DNA from 2 places in the Paenarthrobacter sp. NPDC089675 genome. Region 1 is predicted to be linked to the other one. Evidence: predicted binding sites of a transcription regulator. Region 1 holds the regulator's gene; the other holds the start of a gene.
What was found. The regulator HrcA, encoded in region 1, represses chaperone genes, less so after heat shock. The targets are predictions, from matches to a motif close to TTNGCACTCGNNNNNNNCGAGTGCNAA.

Region 1 (7,149 bases):
TTCAACTCCAACCTCGACGCCGGCATGGCCCAACGCGCAATCCAGCAATTGGTGTACACGGCCACCGCTGCAGCCTCGTCCTCGGGCCTGATCAACTCCGGCCAGCAGATTCAGGTGGTCATCCTGGTGGATGGCCATACGGATTTCATGGCCTTCGGTCAAGTGAAGCTTGGCCAGCCGATGGCCCGCGATGCATCCCTGGTGGCACCGGTGTGGATCATCGATCCACAGGAAGACACCACATTGGCCGCGGGGACAATCAAGGTGAACGGCCGAATCACAGACAGCTCCAAACCGGTCAACTGGCAGATCCTCCAGGACAACGGGAGCGGCACTCGGACCAGCCTCCTGACGGGCCAGGTCAAGGCTGTCGGCGAACCGGGCCAATTCGGGGTCTTCTCCTTCAGCGCGAACCTCAAGCCAGGAAAATACGAACTCCGGGTCGCTCAGGGAGACGACTCCGGGCACTCCGACGAGTCCACACTCGATACGAAGCTCTTCAGCGTCAACTGACGCCAGGCCTTTTAGCTCCAGCGGCCCAGGATGTCGCTCGCCAGCACGACGGCGGCCGGTCCTGCCGTTGATGACCGCAACACATGGTGTCCCAACAGTGCGGTAACGGCACCTGCATCGCTGAACCGGGTTACCTCCCTGGGAGAAATACCACCTTCGGGGCCCACGATCAGCAGCACCTCGCGGGGCGCCTCCCCCGCTGCCCATTCGGAGGCGCCTTCAAGGACCGTACGGAGCGGGTTCTTTGCGTCCTCGTGCAGGATGACAGCGAGGTCAGCGGCAGCCACCGCCTTGGCCAAGGCAGCAGAGTCGAGCGCGGCGCGCACCTCCGGAATCCAGGCCCTCCTGGCCTGCTTGGCGGCGGCCGTAACCACCGACTGCCATTTCGCGTGGGCCCTGGCAGCCCTCTCGCCCTTCCAACGGACAATGGAGCGTTCCGCCTGCCAGGGCACCACGGCGTCAATGCCCAGTTCGGTGGCCGTCTCAATGGCAAGTTCGTCCCGGTCACCTTTTGCGAGTGCCTGAACCAGGACCAGCCGGACTGCAGGGGCTTCTTCGAAGACCACCGTGGACGCCGTAACGGACAAAGTGCCTGGCCCGGCGTCGGAGACGATGCCTGTCAGCCTGGCGCCGGCGCCGTCCACGATATCCACGGGCTCGCCAATACCAAGGCGCTTGACCGTCACGGCATGCCTGGCCTCGGAACCCTCGAGGACAAACAGGGACCCGGGACCGGTCCCGTCCAGGCTTCCGGCAGGGACGAAGAAAACGGGATTGCTCACCGCTACAGGTTACCGAGCTTGTCCCGGAGCTTGGCGAACATGCCACCGCTGGCCACGAGCTTGCCTTCAGTGAATTGCTCCCCCCGCAGCTTGGCGAGCTGCCGGAGCAGGTCTTCCTGGGCCGCATCGAGCTTTCCGGGCGTCTCGACGTGGAGATGGACCTTCAGGTCGCCACGCCCGTAGCCGCGAAGGTGCGTCACGCCGAGGCCTCGAAGCGTAATGATCTCGCCCGATTGCGTGCCGGCCTTGACGTCGATTTCCTGGGGTCCGTCGAACGTTTCGAGGCTGAGTTCGGTACCCAGCGCCGCCGCCGTCATGGGAACGCTCAGCGTCGCATGCAGGTCGTCGCCTTCACGGACATACGTCGAATCGCTGTTGACGCGGATCTCCACATACAGGTCGCCCGCAGGACCGCCTGCGGGGCCGGCTTCTCCCTGTCCCGACAACTGGATGCGCGTGCCCGTTGCCACGCCGGCCGGGACCTTGATGGTCAGGGATCGGCGGCTGCGGATACGTCCTTGGTCGTTGCACTCGTTGCAGGGGTCCTTGATGATGGTCCCGAAACCTTCGCAGGAGCCACAGGGCGCCGTTGTCATGACCTGGCCAAGGATGGAACGCACTGCACGCTGTACCTGGCCGCTGCCGCCGCAGATATCGCAACGTTCAGGGTGGGTGCCGGGACGGCAGCAGCTGCCATCACACGTGGGGCAGGTGACTGCAGTGTCGACTTCGAGTTTCTTGTTGACACCGAAGACGGCGTCCTTCAGGTCGATCCTGACGCTGATAAGCGCGTCCTGGCCGCGGCGCACGCGTGAAGCGGGCCCGGCGTGGCCGCCGCCCCCACCACCGAAGAACGTGTCAAAGATGTCCTGGAAGGCGAAGCCCTGGCCGGAGTAACCCCCGCCGAAGCCGTTGTCCGTTCCGTTTTCGTTGCCAGTGGCGTCGTAGACCCGACGCTTTTGCGGGTCTGACAGGACTTCGTAGGCGTGCGTTACTGCCTTGAACTGTTCCGCGACATCTTCCCCGGGGTTGACGTCGGGGTGCAGTTTTCGCGCCAACTTGCGGTACGCCTTTTTGATCTCTTCTCCGGTGGCTTCCGGGGAGACTCCCAAAACGTCATAGTGGCTGCTCAAAGTCGGTATCTCTTCCTTGTTGTACTGCGGTTCATTGGCGGCGGCTGGTGTCAGCCGCCGAGGATTCGGGAAAGGTAACGGGCCACGGCGCGAACGGCGGCCATGGTTGTGGGGTAGTCCATGCGGGTTGGTCCCAGGATGCCCACTTTCGCCCCGGAGCCGTAGCCGGTGGCCACGACTGAAGCTTCGGCAAGACCGTCGTACGGATTTTCCCGTCCGATGCTGACCGTGACTCCGCGCGGGTCGTCCCCCATGTCCGACAACAACCGAAGCATGACCACTTGTTCCTCAAGGGCCTCAAGTACCGGACCGATGCTCAGCGGGAAGTCCACGTTGGAGCGGGCGAGGTTTGCGGTTCCCGCCATGAGGATCCGCTCTTCGCGGCTGGTGTCGCTCAGCGCCTGCAGTCCCACGGCCAGGGCCTGCGCTGCACCGCGGAGTTCAGGAGGGCATAAGGCCACAACGGAGGGAAGGACCTGGGGGAGCAAATCGAGTTGGGTTCCGGCGATGCTTCCAAGGAACCTGGAGCGCAGCACCATCAGGGCCTCGTTGCTGACGTCCGCACCGGCGTCGACGACCTTTTGTCCCACGCTGCCGGTGTCCGCTATCAGGACCGCCAGCACCTGCTTCGGGGCCAGCAGCACAAACTCCACGTGGCGGACCAGCGCCCGCTTTGAATGTGGATACTGCACGACGGCGACCTGGTTGGTCAGCTGCGAAAGGAGCCGCACGGTCCGCTCAAGAATGTCGTCAAGGTCATCCGGCCCCTCCAGGAGCGAATGGATGGCCCTGCGCTCAGCAGCGGACAAGGGCTTCACCTGCGAAATCCGGTCCACGAAGAGGCGGTAACCCTTGTCCGTGGGGATACGGCCCGCGCTGGTGTGGGGAGCGGCGATGAGTCCTTCTTCTTCCAAAACCGCCATGTCGTTGCGGATGGTGGCGCTGGAAACACCGAGGTGGTGGCGCTCCACCAGAGCCTTCGACCCGACAGGCTCACGGGAATGCACGTAGTCCTCAACGATGGCCCGCAAGACTTCCAGTTTGCGCGGCTCACTCATTGCAACACCTCCTGACGACCATCCGGGTCCACGCGGCCGGCGCCTGGGGGACCTTCAAAAAAACACATCACCATCACCATCTGCTTAGCACTCAACATGCCCAAGTGCTAACAAGTCTAGTATGGGCCACCGCGTTGCTAGCATTGAAACCGTCCGCTGCCCCCATCCGCAGCGGGGCCGGCGGCATCCGCGTGCCCGGCTGGATTCCCAGCGCAAAGAGGTATGAGCTCCTTGGCTTTCGACACTTGGGGTCCGCAGGACCTGACGGCACCGGCCAAGCGAAAACTGCCGGAAGTGCCCGTCCAGCGCGGAATGGTCCTTGAAGATGTCCAGTCAGGCTGGGTAGGGGAAGTGGTCCGGGTTGAAAAGTCCGGCGGCATGCACATTGTTTCCCTCGAGGACAGACGTGGAAAGGTCAAGTCCTTCCAACTGGGGTTCGGGTTCCTCCTCGAAGGTGCACCGATACAGCTGATGCCCCCGGCAGCGAGAGTGCCCGCAGGCGCAGTTCCGGCCGGGCGTACGGCCTCCGGCTCCGTCCGCGTTCAGGGCCAACGGGCCCAGGTGGCCAAGGCCAGCCGCATCTGGGTGGAAGGCAAGCACGACGCCGAACTCGTGGAGAAGGTATGGGGCGACGATCTCCGCGTTGAGGGCATCGTGGTGGAGCCCCTCCACGGCGTGGACGACCTCAAGTCAGCCATTGCATCCTTCGGGCCCGGACCGCAGCGCAAGCTCGGGATCCTCGTGGACCACTTGGTGGCAGGCTCAAAGGAATCCCGGATCGCGGCCGAGGCCATGACGGTCCCAGGCGCGGCCGGCAATGTCCTGATCGTCGGACACCCTTACGTGGACGTCTGGCAGGCCATCCGCCCCAAGGTACTTGGGATCCCCGAATGGCCGGCGGTCCCGCGAGGGGTCGACTGGAAAACAGGGATCCTCAGGGCCTTTGGCTGGCCTCACCAGACAGCGGAAGACATCGGGCTGGGCTGGCAACGCTTGCTTGGCGCCGTGCGGAGCTACGCCGATCTTGAGGCTTCTTTGCTGGGCCGGGTCGAGGAAGTGATCGACTTCCTCACGGCCCCTTAGACCGGGCCGCAAGCCATTCCGCGGCATGTGACACCAACCCCTTCAAGGAGGCCGTGGTCTTCCGAAGCAGCCTCGACCCAGTATTCTGGGACAGCAACACCGCAACATTTTTACAGCAAAGGGAAGACACCGTGGCAGAGAACGCTCCAGAAGAACCGGGCAGGGCCGCAGGCCAGCCCCAGTATCATGGTGCACCTGCAAACGCACTCCCGCTGACCGCGGGCGAGGACCGCCAGTGGGCTACCCTTGCGCACTTCGGCGGCATCCTGGGTTGCCTGCCGTCCTTGCTGATCTACCTGATTTTCCGGGAACGCGGTCCCTTCACCGCACAGGAGTCCAAGGAAGCCTTGAACTTCACGCTTCCCCCCACGATTGCGGCCGTTCTGGCAAACCTTCTGGTCCTGTTGCCTGTGGTTGGAAACATCTTTGCGGTGATCGCCACCGCGATCTGGGTAGCACTGACCTGCTTCTCCGTCTCGGCGGGAATCCGGGTGAACCACGGTCAACCACACCGCTACCGCTTCAATCTGCGCTGGATCAAGTAACAGGCCCGCCCGGTCCCGGGTAAAGGCGTTAGTCCGGCAGGATCCGGCGCACCACGGCATCGGCCAGCAGCCGGCCTTTGAGGGTCAACACCAACCGGCCCTTGAAGGCAGCGGCCGGGTCCACGAGCTTGTCAGCTATGAGGCCTGCCACGGCGTGCCGGCCCACCTTATCCAGCGCATCCACCGCGAGCCCGGAACCAAGCCGGGCTTCCAGCATGATGCGCTCCACTTCCCGGGTTCCGGCGTCGAGCGTTTCCCTGCCTGCGGCGGGCGAACTCCCGGCCGCCAACCTGGCCGCATAGGCCGTGGGATGCTTGACGTTCCACCACCGCACGCCGCCTACATGCGAGTGCGCTCCCGGCCCGATCCCCCACCAATCGTCACCGCGCCAATAGGCCAGGTTGTGCCTGCAGGCTTGTTCCGGGGTCCGGGCCCAATTGCTGACCTCGTACCAATCCAGGCCTGACGCTGAGATCATTTGATCCGCCAGCTCATATTTGGCGGCGTGGTCGTCGTCGTCGATTCCGGGCACTTGGCCGCGCCTGATCTGCGCGGCAAGCTTGGTGCCATCCTCAACTATCAGCGCATAGGCGCTGATGTGATCGGGCTCGTAGGACAGTGCCGTCTTGAGCGAGAGTTCCCAATCCTCCATGGACTCCCCGGGGGTCCCGTAGATCAAGTCCAGGCTGACAGACAGGCCTGCCTCGCGGGCCCACTGCACCACCTGCGGCACCCGGCTCGGGGTGTGGGTACGGTCCAGCACTTTAAGAACATGCGGCACGGCCGACTGCATGCCAAAGGAAACCCTGGTGAAGCCGGCGTCAGCTAACAGCCTCAGCGACTCCGGAGTCACGGAATCCGGATTGGCCTCGGTGGTCACCTCGGCGCCGGGCTCAAGACCCCAATGGCCTACGGCAGCACGAAGGATCTGCGCCAAATCTTCCGCGGGCAGGAGGGTGGGCGTGCCGCCTCCGAAGAAGACAGTGCTGAGGGGCCGACGCGGGAGGCTCGAGGCATCAAGGGCCGCAGCCGCGAATCCGAGTTCGGAGACCGCCGTCGACGCATAGGCATCCTGCGACGCACCGCCGCCCAGCTCGGTGGCCGTGTAGGTGTTGAAGTCGCAGTAGCCGCAGCGGACAGCACAGAACGGGATGTGCACGTAGAGACCGAATTTGCGCTGCTCTACGCCGTCCAGCACCTGCGGCGGCAAGATGCCGTCCGCAGGTGCCGGATCGCCCAAAGGTAGGACGCTGGGCATTTACTTCTTGGCCTTGTCCTTGGACTCGTCGGTGGTCAGCGCTGCGATGAAGGCTTCCTGGGGCACCTCAACACGGCCAACCATCTTCATGCGCTTCTTGCCTTCTTTCTGCTTTTCGAGCAGCTTGCGCTTACGGGTGATGTCACCGCCGTAGCACTTGGCAAGAACATCCTTGCGGATGGCCCGGATGCTCTCGCGCGCGATGATGCGGGAGCCGATGGCAGCCTGGATGGGCACCTCGAACTGCTGCCGCGGAATGAGTTCGCGGAGTTTTCCGGTCATCATCACACCGTAGGCGTAGGCCTTGTCGCGGTGGGTGATGGCGCTGAAGGCGTCCACCTGTTCGCCCTGGAGCAGGATGTCGACCTTGACGAGGTCTGCCACTTGCTCGCCGTCGGCCTTCCAGTCCAGCGAGGCGTAGCCGCGCGTCTTGGATTTCAGCAGATCGAAGAAGTCGAAGACAATCTCGGCCAGCGGGATCCAGTAACGGAGTTCGACGCGGTCCTCGGACAGGTAGTCCATGCCCTTCATCTGGCCGCGGCGGCTTTGGCACAGCTCCATGATGGCACCGACGAACTCATTGGGCGCCAGGACGGTGGCGGAGACCATCGGCTCACGAACTTCGGCAATTTTGCCCGTGGGGTACTCGCTGGGGTTGGTGACGTGGACAACCCGCTTGTCTTCCAGGGTGACCTCGTACTCCACGTTGGGTGCAGTGGAAATGAGGTCGAGGTTGTACTCGCGTTCCAAACGCTCGCGAGTGATTTCAAGGTGCAG
Region 2 (7,149 bases), on a different contig from region 1:
GATGAATTACCGGACCCGGAAGGCCATCCGTAAGGCCGAGAAGAACGGCGTCTATTTGGAGCAGGCCACGCTGGAGACCCTGGACGACTTCTACAACGCCCTCAAAACGGCGGGGGACGAGAAGGGCTTCACGTACCGCGAACGCGAATACTACGAGCAGCTGCTCCGCAATACCTCAGATGAGTTCACCAAGCTCATGATGGCCAAGATCAACATCCCGGAATACCGTGCCTCCATCACGGAACGGCTCGAGGCCGAATCCAAGACTCTCGCCGACCTCAAGCGTGAGGTGGAGGAAACCGGCAGCAAGAAGAAGGCCAACCGGGTCAAGGTCGTCCAGGACCTCGTGGACAGCTATGAACGAAGCCTCAAGGACATCGAGCGCTTCCCGGACTCCGTTGGCGTGGCTACGGTGGCCGCCATCCACTTTGCGTGCTCGGGTGATGAGCTCACGTGCGTCATCGGCGGCACGGTCCAGGACTACATCTACTTCAACGGCGCCACGTCGCTGTATTGGGGCATGATGCTGCACGCCCTCAACAATGGCTACTCGCGCTACAACTTCTATGGAACGTTCGGCATCCAGGGCCAGGATGAAACCGGTCATGGTGGGTACGAGTTCAAGAAGGGCTTCGGCGGCGAGGTGGTACAGCTTATCGGCGACTTCGTTGCTCCCGTCAACCCGGTCAAGTACACGGCCTACCGGGCGGTCAGGAAGCTCGCAGGAGCCGCCCAGACCGTTTTGGGAAACTTGCGGGAACCGGCAAAATTGCCCGTCATAGGAAAACTCCTCAAGGGAAACTGAAGCAAAGGAGGAATGCTGCGTGACTGAACGCCCGGAGGGCATTGGCGGCAGGCCTCACACGGATGGCTTGCCTAAGACCCAGCCGCTGCGGCCGTCGCAGGTTCGGCAGAACGCCAACGCCAAGCGCATGCTGATGCGGCTGGTGCAAGGTGACAGCCCGCCTACGGCACCCATGAGCATCGTGGACAGGCTGGCAGGAAGCCCTTACGCCAACCCCACCATCCAGGTGGCCGGGGTGGACGCCTCAGCCCGCAAGACGATCGACTTCGCCTTGCACCTTGCCGAGGCAATGTTCCGCTACGGGGCCGGTGCCTTGGAGGTGGAGACCAGCATGATCGCGGTCACCGCTGCCCTGGGCCTGAAGAATATCGAGGTGGACATCACCAACCAGTCGGTGGCCATCAACTATGCCCCCAAGGACCAGACGCCCATCACGCTGCTCCGTGTGGTGCGGTCATGGACCAACAACTATGCCGGTCTGGCCCAGGTGCATCAGCTCGTCACGGACATCGTGGCCGGGGGAGTGGGCCGCGCCGAGGCCGTGAAACGGCTTAACGAGATCGTTCGCAGCGCCAAGCCCTTCCCTCGGTGGATGGTCACCGTGGCTTTCGGCGTGTTCGCTGCCGTGTTCGTAGGTGTCCTCGGCGGCGGTCCGGGGGCATCCGCGCTGGCGTTCGCATCCAACCTGCTCATCAGCCTGGTGGCCCGGCAGTTGGGCCGCTGGCGCACCCCGGACTTCTTCATCACCATGGCCTGCTCGTTCCTGGTCACCTTCATCGCCTTGATGCTGCGATGGGCGGGCGCGGACATTGCGCCGTCCATTGTGGTGGCGGGCGGCATCCTGCTCCTGCTTCCCACAGGCCGGCTTGTCTCCTCGGTACAGGATGCCATCAACGGCTTCCCCGTGACGGCCGCGGGCCGCTTCCTGTCCACCCTGCTGACGTTCGGTGCGATCGTGGCGGGAATCGCCGTCGCCGTCGTGACCGGAACCTTGATGGGCAGCGCGGTCCTGGACGTCACCAACACGTTCCCGCCCGCCTATCCGCTCTGGGGTCAGGCGATCCTGATCGCCATTGCCGTGGCGGCAATTTGCGTCACCGAACAGACGCAGATGCGCCTTTTGCTCCCGACGGCGGCAGTCGGCCTGGTGGGCTTCTTCGTCTTGTGGGGGGCCGCCGAGCTCGGCCTCGGCGACCGCTTGTCACCCGCCGTTTCGGCGGTGGTTATTGGCCTTCTTGGCCGGGTGGTGGCGTTGAAGCTGGGGGCGCCGCAGCTTGTGGTGGCCGTCCCGGCTGCCCTGATCCTGTTGCCGGGCCTCACTATTTTCCGCTCGATGTATCTGTTGACCACGGAGGAAACGAACATCCTGCTGGGTGCCGGCGGCATGCTGAATGCGGCGGCAATAGTGCTGGGCGTGGCGGCGGGCATCGTGCTCGGGGACAACCTTGCCAGGCCGCTGACCAAGGGCCTGTCCAGTAATGAGCGGCGGAGGGTGCGCCGGCGCTAGATCCTGCTGGATCTTGCTAGATCTTGCCGATGGCAAGTTTCTTCTCGGCCTGGAACACTTCCTCCACCCTGCCTTGGGCCCAATAGCCGGACAGGGAGACCTGGGAGCGTTCCAGGCCGTGCTGGACGAAGAAAACCTCACGGAGGCCCTTCATGTATCCGCGCTCACCGTGCGCGAACACATCCACGCGTCCGGGCAGCCACTCAACGTTGCGTACGGCGTCCAGCAGGAGATCGCTGGATCCGGCCTGCAGTCCGTTGCGGTATAGCCAGCGGATTTCCAAACCGGTGGGAGCGTTGAGGGGCAGAACATCGTCGGCGGTGTCGACCTCCAGGAACGCAACACCCCGCGCGTCCGGGCTCAGGGCTTCGATGGACGCGGCGATCGCCGGAATAGCGGCATCATCACCGGCGAAAAGGTACCAGTCGGCCTCGGGCGCCGGGTTGTACGCCCCGCCCGGGCCCGTGAACGTGAGGCTGTCCCCGGGTTGGGCAGCTGCGGCCCAGGGCCCGGCGAGGCCTTCGTCCCCGTGCACCACAAAGTCGATGGCGAGTTCCCGGGCAGCCAGGTCCACCCAGCGGATGGTGTAGGTACGGGTGTGCGGCCACTGTTCCCGGGGCATGGTTTCACGGATGGCCCACAGGTCCAAAGGCAACTGGTAGTCAACACCGGGCTGCGGGAACACGATCTTGACGTACCGGTCCACATATTCGTTGTTGGCGAAGTCGCTGAAGCCCGGCCCGCCGGCGACAATCCGCACCATGTGCGGTGAGAGCACCTCTTTGCGCAGCACCGTCAGGGTGACTTGGGGACGGGTTTGGCGGGTAGCGGACGACGTCACGGGAAGAGCAGCCATGAAGGCAAGCCTAAGCCAGTCGGCTGCGCGCAGGCTGGGTATGAGTCGAACGTTACAACCGTTCCTCTCTCACCTCCCGCCCGCTTTTCCTGTTTCCTCTCTCATATACCGCCGCGTTCTTGGGATTCCTTTTTCACTTGGCCTGGGGGAGGGGCGGGTTGTGAGTGAGGATCGGGCGGGGAGCTACAGGACCGGCAATTCCCAATTGACCGGCGACGCGCCCTGCGCAACCAGCAACTCATTGGTCCGGCTGAACGGCTTGGAACCGAAGAAACCCCTCGACGCCGAGAGCGGACTCGGGTGCACGGACACGACCGACGGCGCGCCGTTCAGCAACGGCGCCACCGATTCGGCGTCCTTGCCCCAGAGGATCGCGACCAGCGGCTTGGGTTTCCCCGCGGCATCCGTTCGATTGACGACGGCGGTGACGGCCGCCGTCGTGATTGTCTCCCAGCCCTTGCCTCGGTGCGAGCCGGCACTTCCGGCGACCACGCTGAGGACCCGGTTTAGCAGGAGGACGCCTTGTTCGGACCATGCGCCGAGGTCCCCATGGACGCGTGGCGGCAATCCGAGGTCGTCCTGCAGTTCGCGGTAGATATTGGCCAGGCTTCGTGGAATGGGGCGTGTATTGCGGGAAACGGAAAACGCGAGTCCCACGGCGTGACCAGGCGTCGGGTAGGGGTCCTGCCCCAGGACAAGGACCTTGACGTCGGCCAACGGCTGCCGGAACGCGCGGAGAAGGTTCGAAGCGGCAGGAAGGATTTGGACGCCGTCCTTCGCTTGGTCGGTCACAAAGGCCATGACCTCGCGCAATGGCGGTTCAACCGGCCGCAAGGCTTCAGCCCAATCAGGCGCGATCAGTTCCTCCAACGGCTTGTCCAGCAGCGCGTCGAAGCCCTGATCTGCGGGAGCGTCAGGTTCAAGGTCAAAAAGTGCATCCTCGAAAGTCACCCGGCCATTGTCCCCCTCCCGGCACGGGGTGGGCGAATGACAGCGTTGTTATTCACCCGTAACATGGGGGTAGGACATTTTCCCCAACACGCGTCTTAGGAGTGTGCCGTGGCCGAACCAGCACCGGAACCGATGGCGACGCAGGCAGCCGGTTTCGCCCTCGAAGAACTCGCCGCAGGTGTCCGCACCGACTCTCCATTGAGCGAACGCGACCAGCAGATGCTGGCACTGGAACGGCAGTGGTGGAAGTACGCCGGGGCCAAGGAACAGGCCATCCGGGAGCTCTTCGATCTCTCTGCCACGCACTATTACCAGATCCTCAACGCCCTGATCGATACCGAGGACGCTTTGGCCCACGATCCCATGCTGGTCAAGAGACTGCGTAGACTACGTACGTCGCGCCAACGTGCGCGGACAGCGCGCCGTTTGGGGTCCGACGCGTAATTCGCCAGGCGCGATCTGTCAGCAGCAACCAGCAAGGACAACGCTTCACCATGACCAAATATGCCAAGGATGAATTCGACCGGGTTCCTCAGAACACGTCCCGCCAGGGCGTCCACCGGGATGCCACCGGGACCACCCGCCCCACTCTGTGGCCGGTGCTTACGGTCGGCGCAGTAGCCCTGGTGCTTGGCCTGGTGGCGTTCCTGATCCTGCCGCGCCTCGGGATCACAGCGCCCGCGGCCTCGTCCAGTGTCTCGACACCGGCGCCCCAGCAGAGCGGTGAGCCGTCACCCTCCGCCGCACCCAGCGAATCAGGCAACGCCCCGATCGCTTCGGGTGAGCCGACACCCGGTTCCACCCCTTCCGCTTCACCTTCCGCCACGCAGTCCTCCGCTCCGGTGGACAAGAGCACTGCCGTGGCTGTCTACAACGGAACGGCCACAGCCGGCCTCGCAAACCGGGTGGCCGGAATAGTCCAAAGTGGTGGCTGGACCCTTGGTACCGTGGGCAACTGGGGCGGCCTCCCGCAGCAGACTTCCGTGGTGTTTTACAACGCCCCCGCGCAGAAGGCGAATGCTGAAGCCGTGGGTGCCCTCCTGGGCATTACGACGATCGTGGAGTCCCCCGAAGTGCAGCAGCCGCTGGTGGTCGTTGTGGGACCCGGCTACCGGTAGATCCGCCTCCTGGAGCCGCTTGGAAGCCAACTCGGTTAAGCCTCAATAACAAAAATCATGCTCCGCCTCCGGGCAGGAGCGCGGCGGCAGTGACTGTGGTTACAGTGGACTGATTCCGGTACGGAGATCCCGACACCGGTCTTGGCTACTGCGAAAGTGTGGGCATCATGGCATTGGGAACCGTGAAATGGTTCAACGCCGAAAAAGGGTACGGCTTCATCACTGTGGATGACTCCGGCGACGACGTTTTTGTGCACTGGTCGGCGATCCAAATGGACGGTTACCGCGCCCTCGAAGAAGGCCAGCGCGTAGAGTTCGAACTGGGCGAAGGACTTAAGGGGCCGCAGGCTGAAAGTGTCCGCATCGCCTGACTGATGGCGCTGCCTCAGCTATCGGCTGAAAGCTCCCGGATATATAGCGCCAAGTGGCGCCTCTGCTTGCACTCTCCACGGTCGAGTGCTAATTATTGATTTAGCACTCTTGTGCATCGACTGCTAATTTCCGCGAACCCGCTATGGGGCCGGAGGATAGGTGGCCGGTGCCGGGAGGATCAAGAAACACCCTTGGTGGGGTGAGGTCCGGAGCAAGCGGCATACAGAGACCGCAAGCAAAGGATCGTCCGTCGCGGGCATCCCACCTGACAGGTACCTTCTTAACGTCTGTCCCGAAAGGACTACCGCCGTTATGGCCAAGATCATTGCATTTGATGAAGAGGCACGCCGCGGCCTCGAGCGGGGCCTGAACACCCTTGCTGACGCCGTTAAGGTCACCCTCGGCCCGCGTGGACGCAACGTCGTCCTCGAGAAGAAGTGGGGCGCTCCCACGATCACCAACGATGGCGTGTCCATCGCCAAGGAGATCGAGCTGGACGACCCTTACGAGAAGATCGGCGCCGAGCTGGTCAAGGAAGTTGCCAAGAAGACGGATGACGTCGCTGGCGACGGTACCACCACGGCGACGGTTCTCGCCCAGGCACTGGTCAAGGAAGGCCTGCGCAACGTTGCCGCCGGCGCCGACCCGCTGTCCCTGAAGCGCGGCATCGAGAAGGCAGTCGAGGCTGTTATCAGCGAACTGCTTTCTTCCGCCAAGGAAATCGAAACCAAGGAAGAGATCGCAGCCACGGCTTCCATCTCCGCCGGCGACCCGGAAATCGGCAGCCTGATCGCCGAAGCCCTGGACAAGGTGGGCAAGGAAGGCGTCATCACGGTCGAGGAATCCAACACCTTCGGCCTCGAGCTTGAGCTCACCGAGGGCATGCGCTTCGACAAGGGCTACATCTCCGCTTACTTCGTCACCGACGCTGAGCGCCAGGAAACGGTCCTCGAAGATCCGTACATCCTGATCGTCAACTCCAAGATCTCCAACGTGAAGGAACTCGTTGCGGTCTTGGAGAAGGTCATGCAGTCCAACAAGCCGCTGCTGATCATCGCCGAAGACATCGAGGGCGAGGCCCTGGCCACCCTGATCGTCAACAAGATCCGTGGCACCTTCAAGTCCGTCGCCGTCAAGGCTCCGGGCTTCGGCGACCGCCGCAAGGCACAGCTTGCCGACATCGCCATCCTCACCGGCGGCCAGGTCATCTCCGAAGAGGTTGGCCTGAAGCTGGAGAACGCCGGCCTGGAACTCCTCGGTACCGCCCGCAAGGTTGTTGTCACCAAGGACGAGACCACCATTGTTGAGGGTGCAGGCGACGCCGACGCCATCGCCGGCCGCGTAGCCCAGATCCGCGCCGAGATCGAGAACTCCGATTCCGACTACGACCGCGAGAAGCTGCAGGAGCGCCTGGCCAAGCTGGCCGGCGGCGTTGCAGTCATCAAGGCCGGTGCCGCAACCGAAGTTGAGCTCAAGGAACGCAAGCACCGCATTGAGGACGCTGTCCGCAACGCAAAGGCTGCCGTTGAAGAAGGCATCG

Region 2: a site for HrcA is predicted at 5,709-5,735, ahead of groL (chaperonin GroEL). Genes of this name have one in related genera too.

What each region holds. Positions count from the first base shown of each region.
Region 1 covers NZ_JBIVHM010000001.1:821,875-829,023, reverse strand. The annotation lists gene ACIPY2_RS03935 (GerMN domain-containing protein) at 1-513, shown strand, start outside; gene ACIPY2_RS03930 (16S rRNA (uracil(1498)-N(3))-methyltransferase) at 525-1,295, opposite strand; gene dnaJ (molecular chaperone DnaJ) at 1,298-2,428, opposite strand; gene hrcA (heat-inducible transcriptional repressor HrcA) at 2,479-3,486, opposite strand; gene ACIPY2_RS03915 (DUF3097 domain-containing protein) at 3,718-4,569, shown strand; gene ACIPY2_RS03910 (DUF4870 domain-containing protein) at 4,701-5,114, shown strand; gene hemW (radical SAM family heme chaperone HemW) at 5,143-6,372, opposite strand; gene lepA (translation elongation factor 4) at 6,373-7,149, opposite strand, start outside.
Region 2 covers NZ_JBIVHM010000003.1:58,972-66,120, forward strand. The annotation lists gene ACIPY2_RS07905 (peptidoglycan bridge formation glycyltransferase FemA/FemB family protein) at 1-805, shown strand, start outside; gene ACIPY2_RS07910 (threonine/serine exporter ThrE family protein) at 825-2,312, shown strand; gene ACIPY2_RS07915 (siderophore-interacting protein) at 2,329-3,168, opposite strand; gene ACIPY2_RS07920 (uracil-DNA glycosylase) at 3,352-4,119, opposite strand; gene ACIPY2_RS07925 (DUF3263 domain-containing protein) at 4,228-4,563, shown strand; gene ACIPY2_RS07930 (LytR C-terminal domain-containing protein) at 4,614-5,237, shown strand; gene ACIPY2_RS07935 (cold-shock protein) at 5,405-5,608, shown strand; gene groL (chaperonin GroEL) at 5,922-7,149, shown strand, end outside.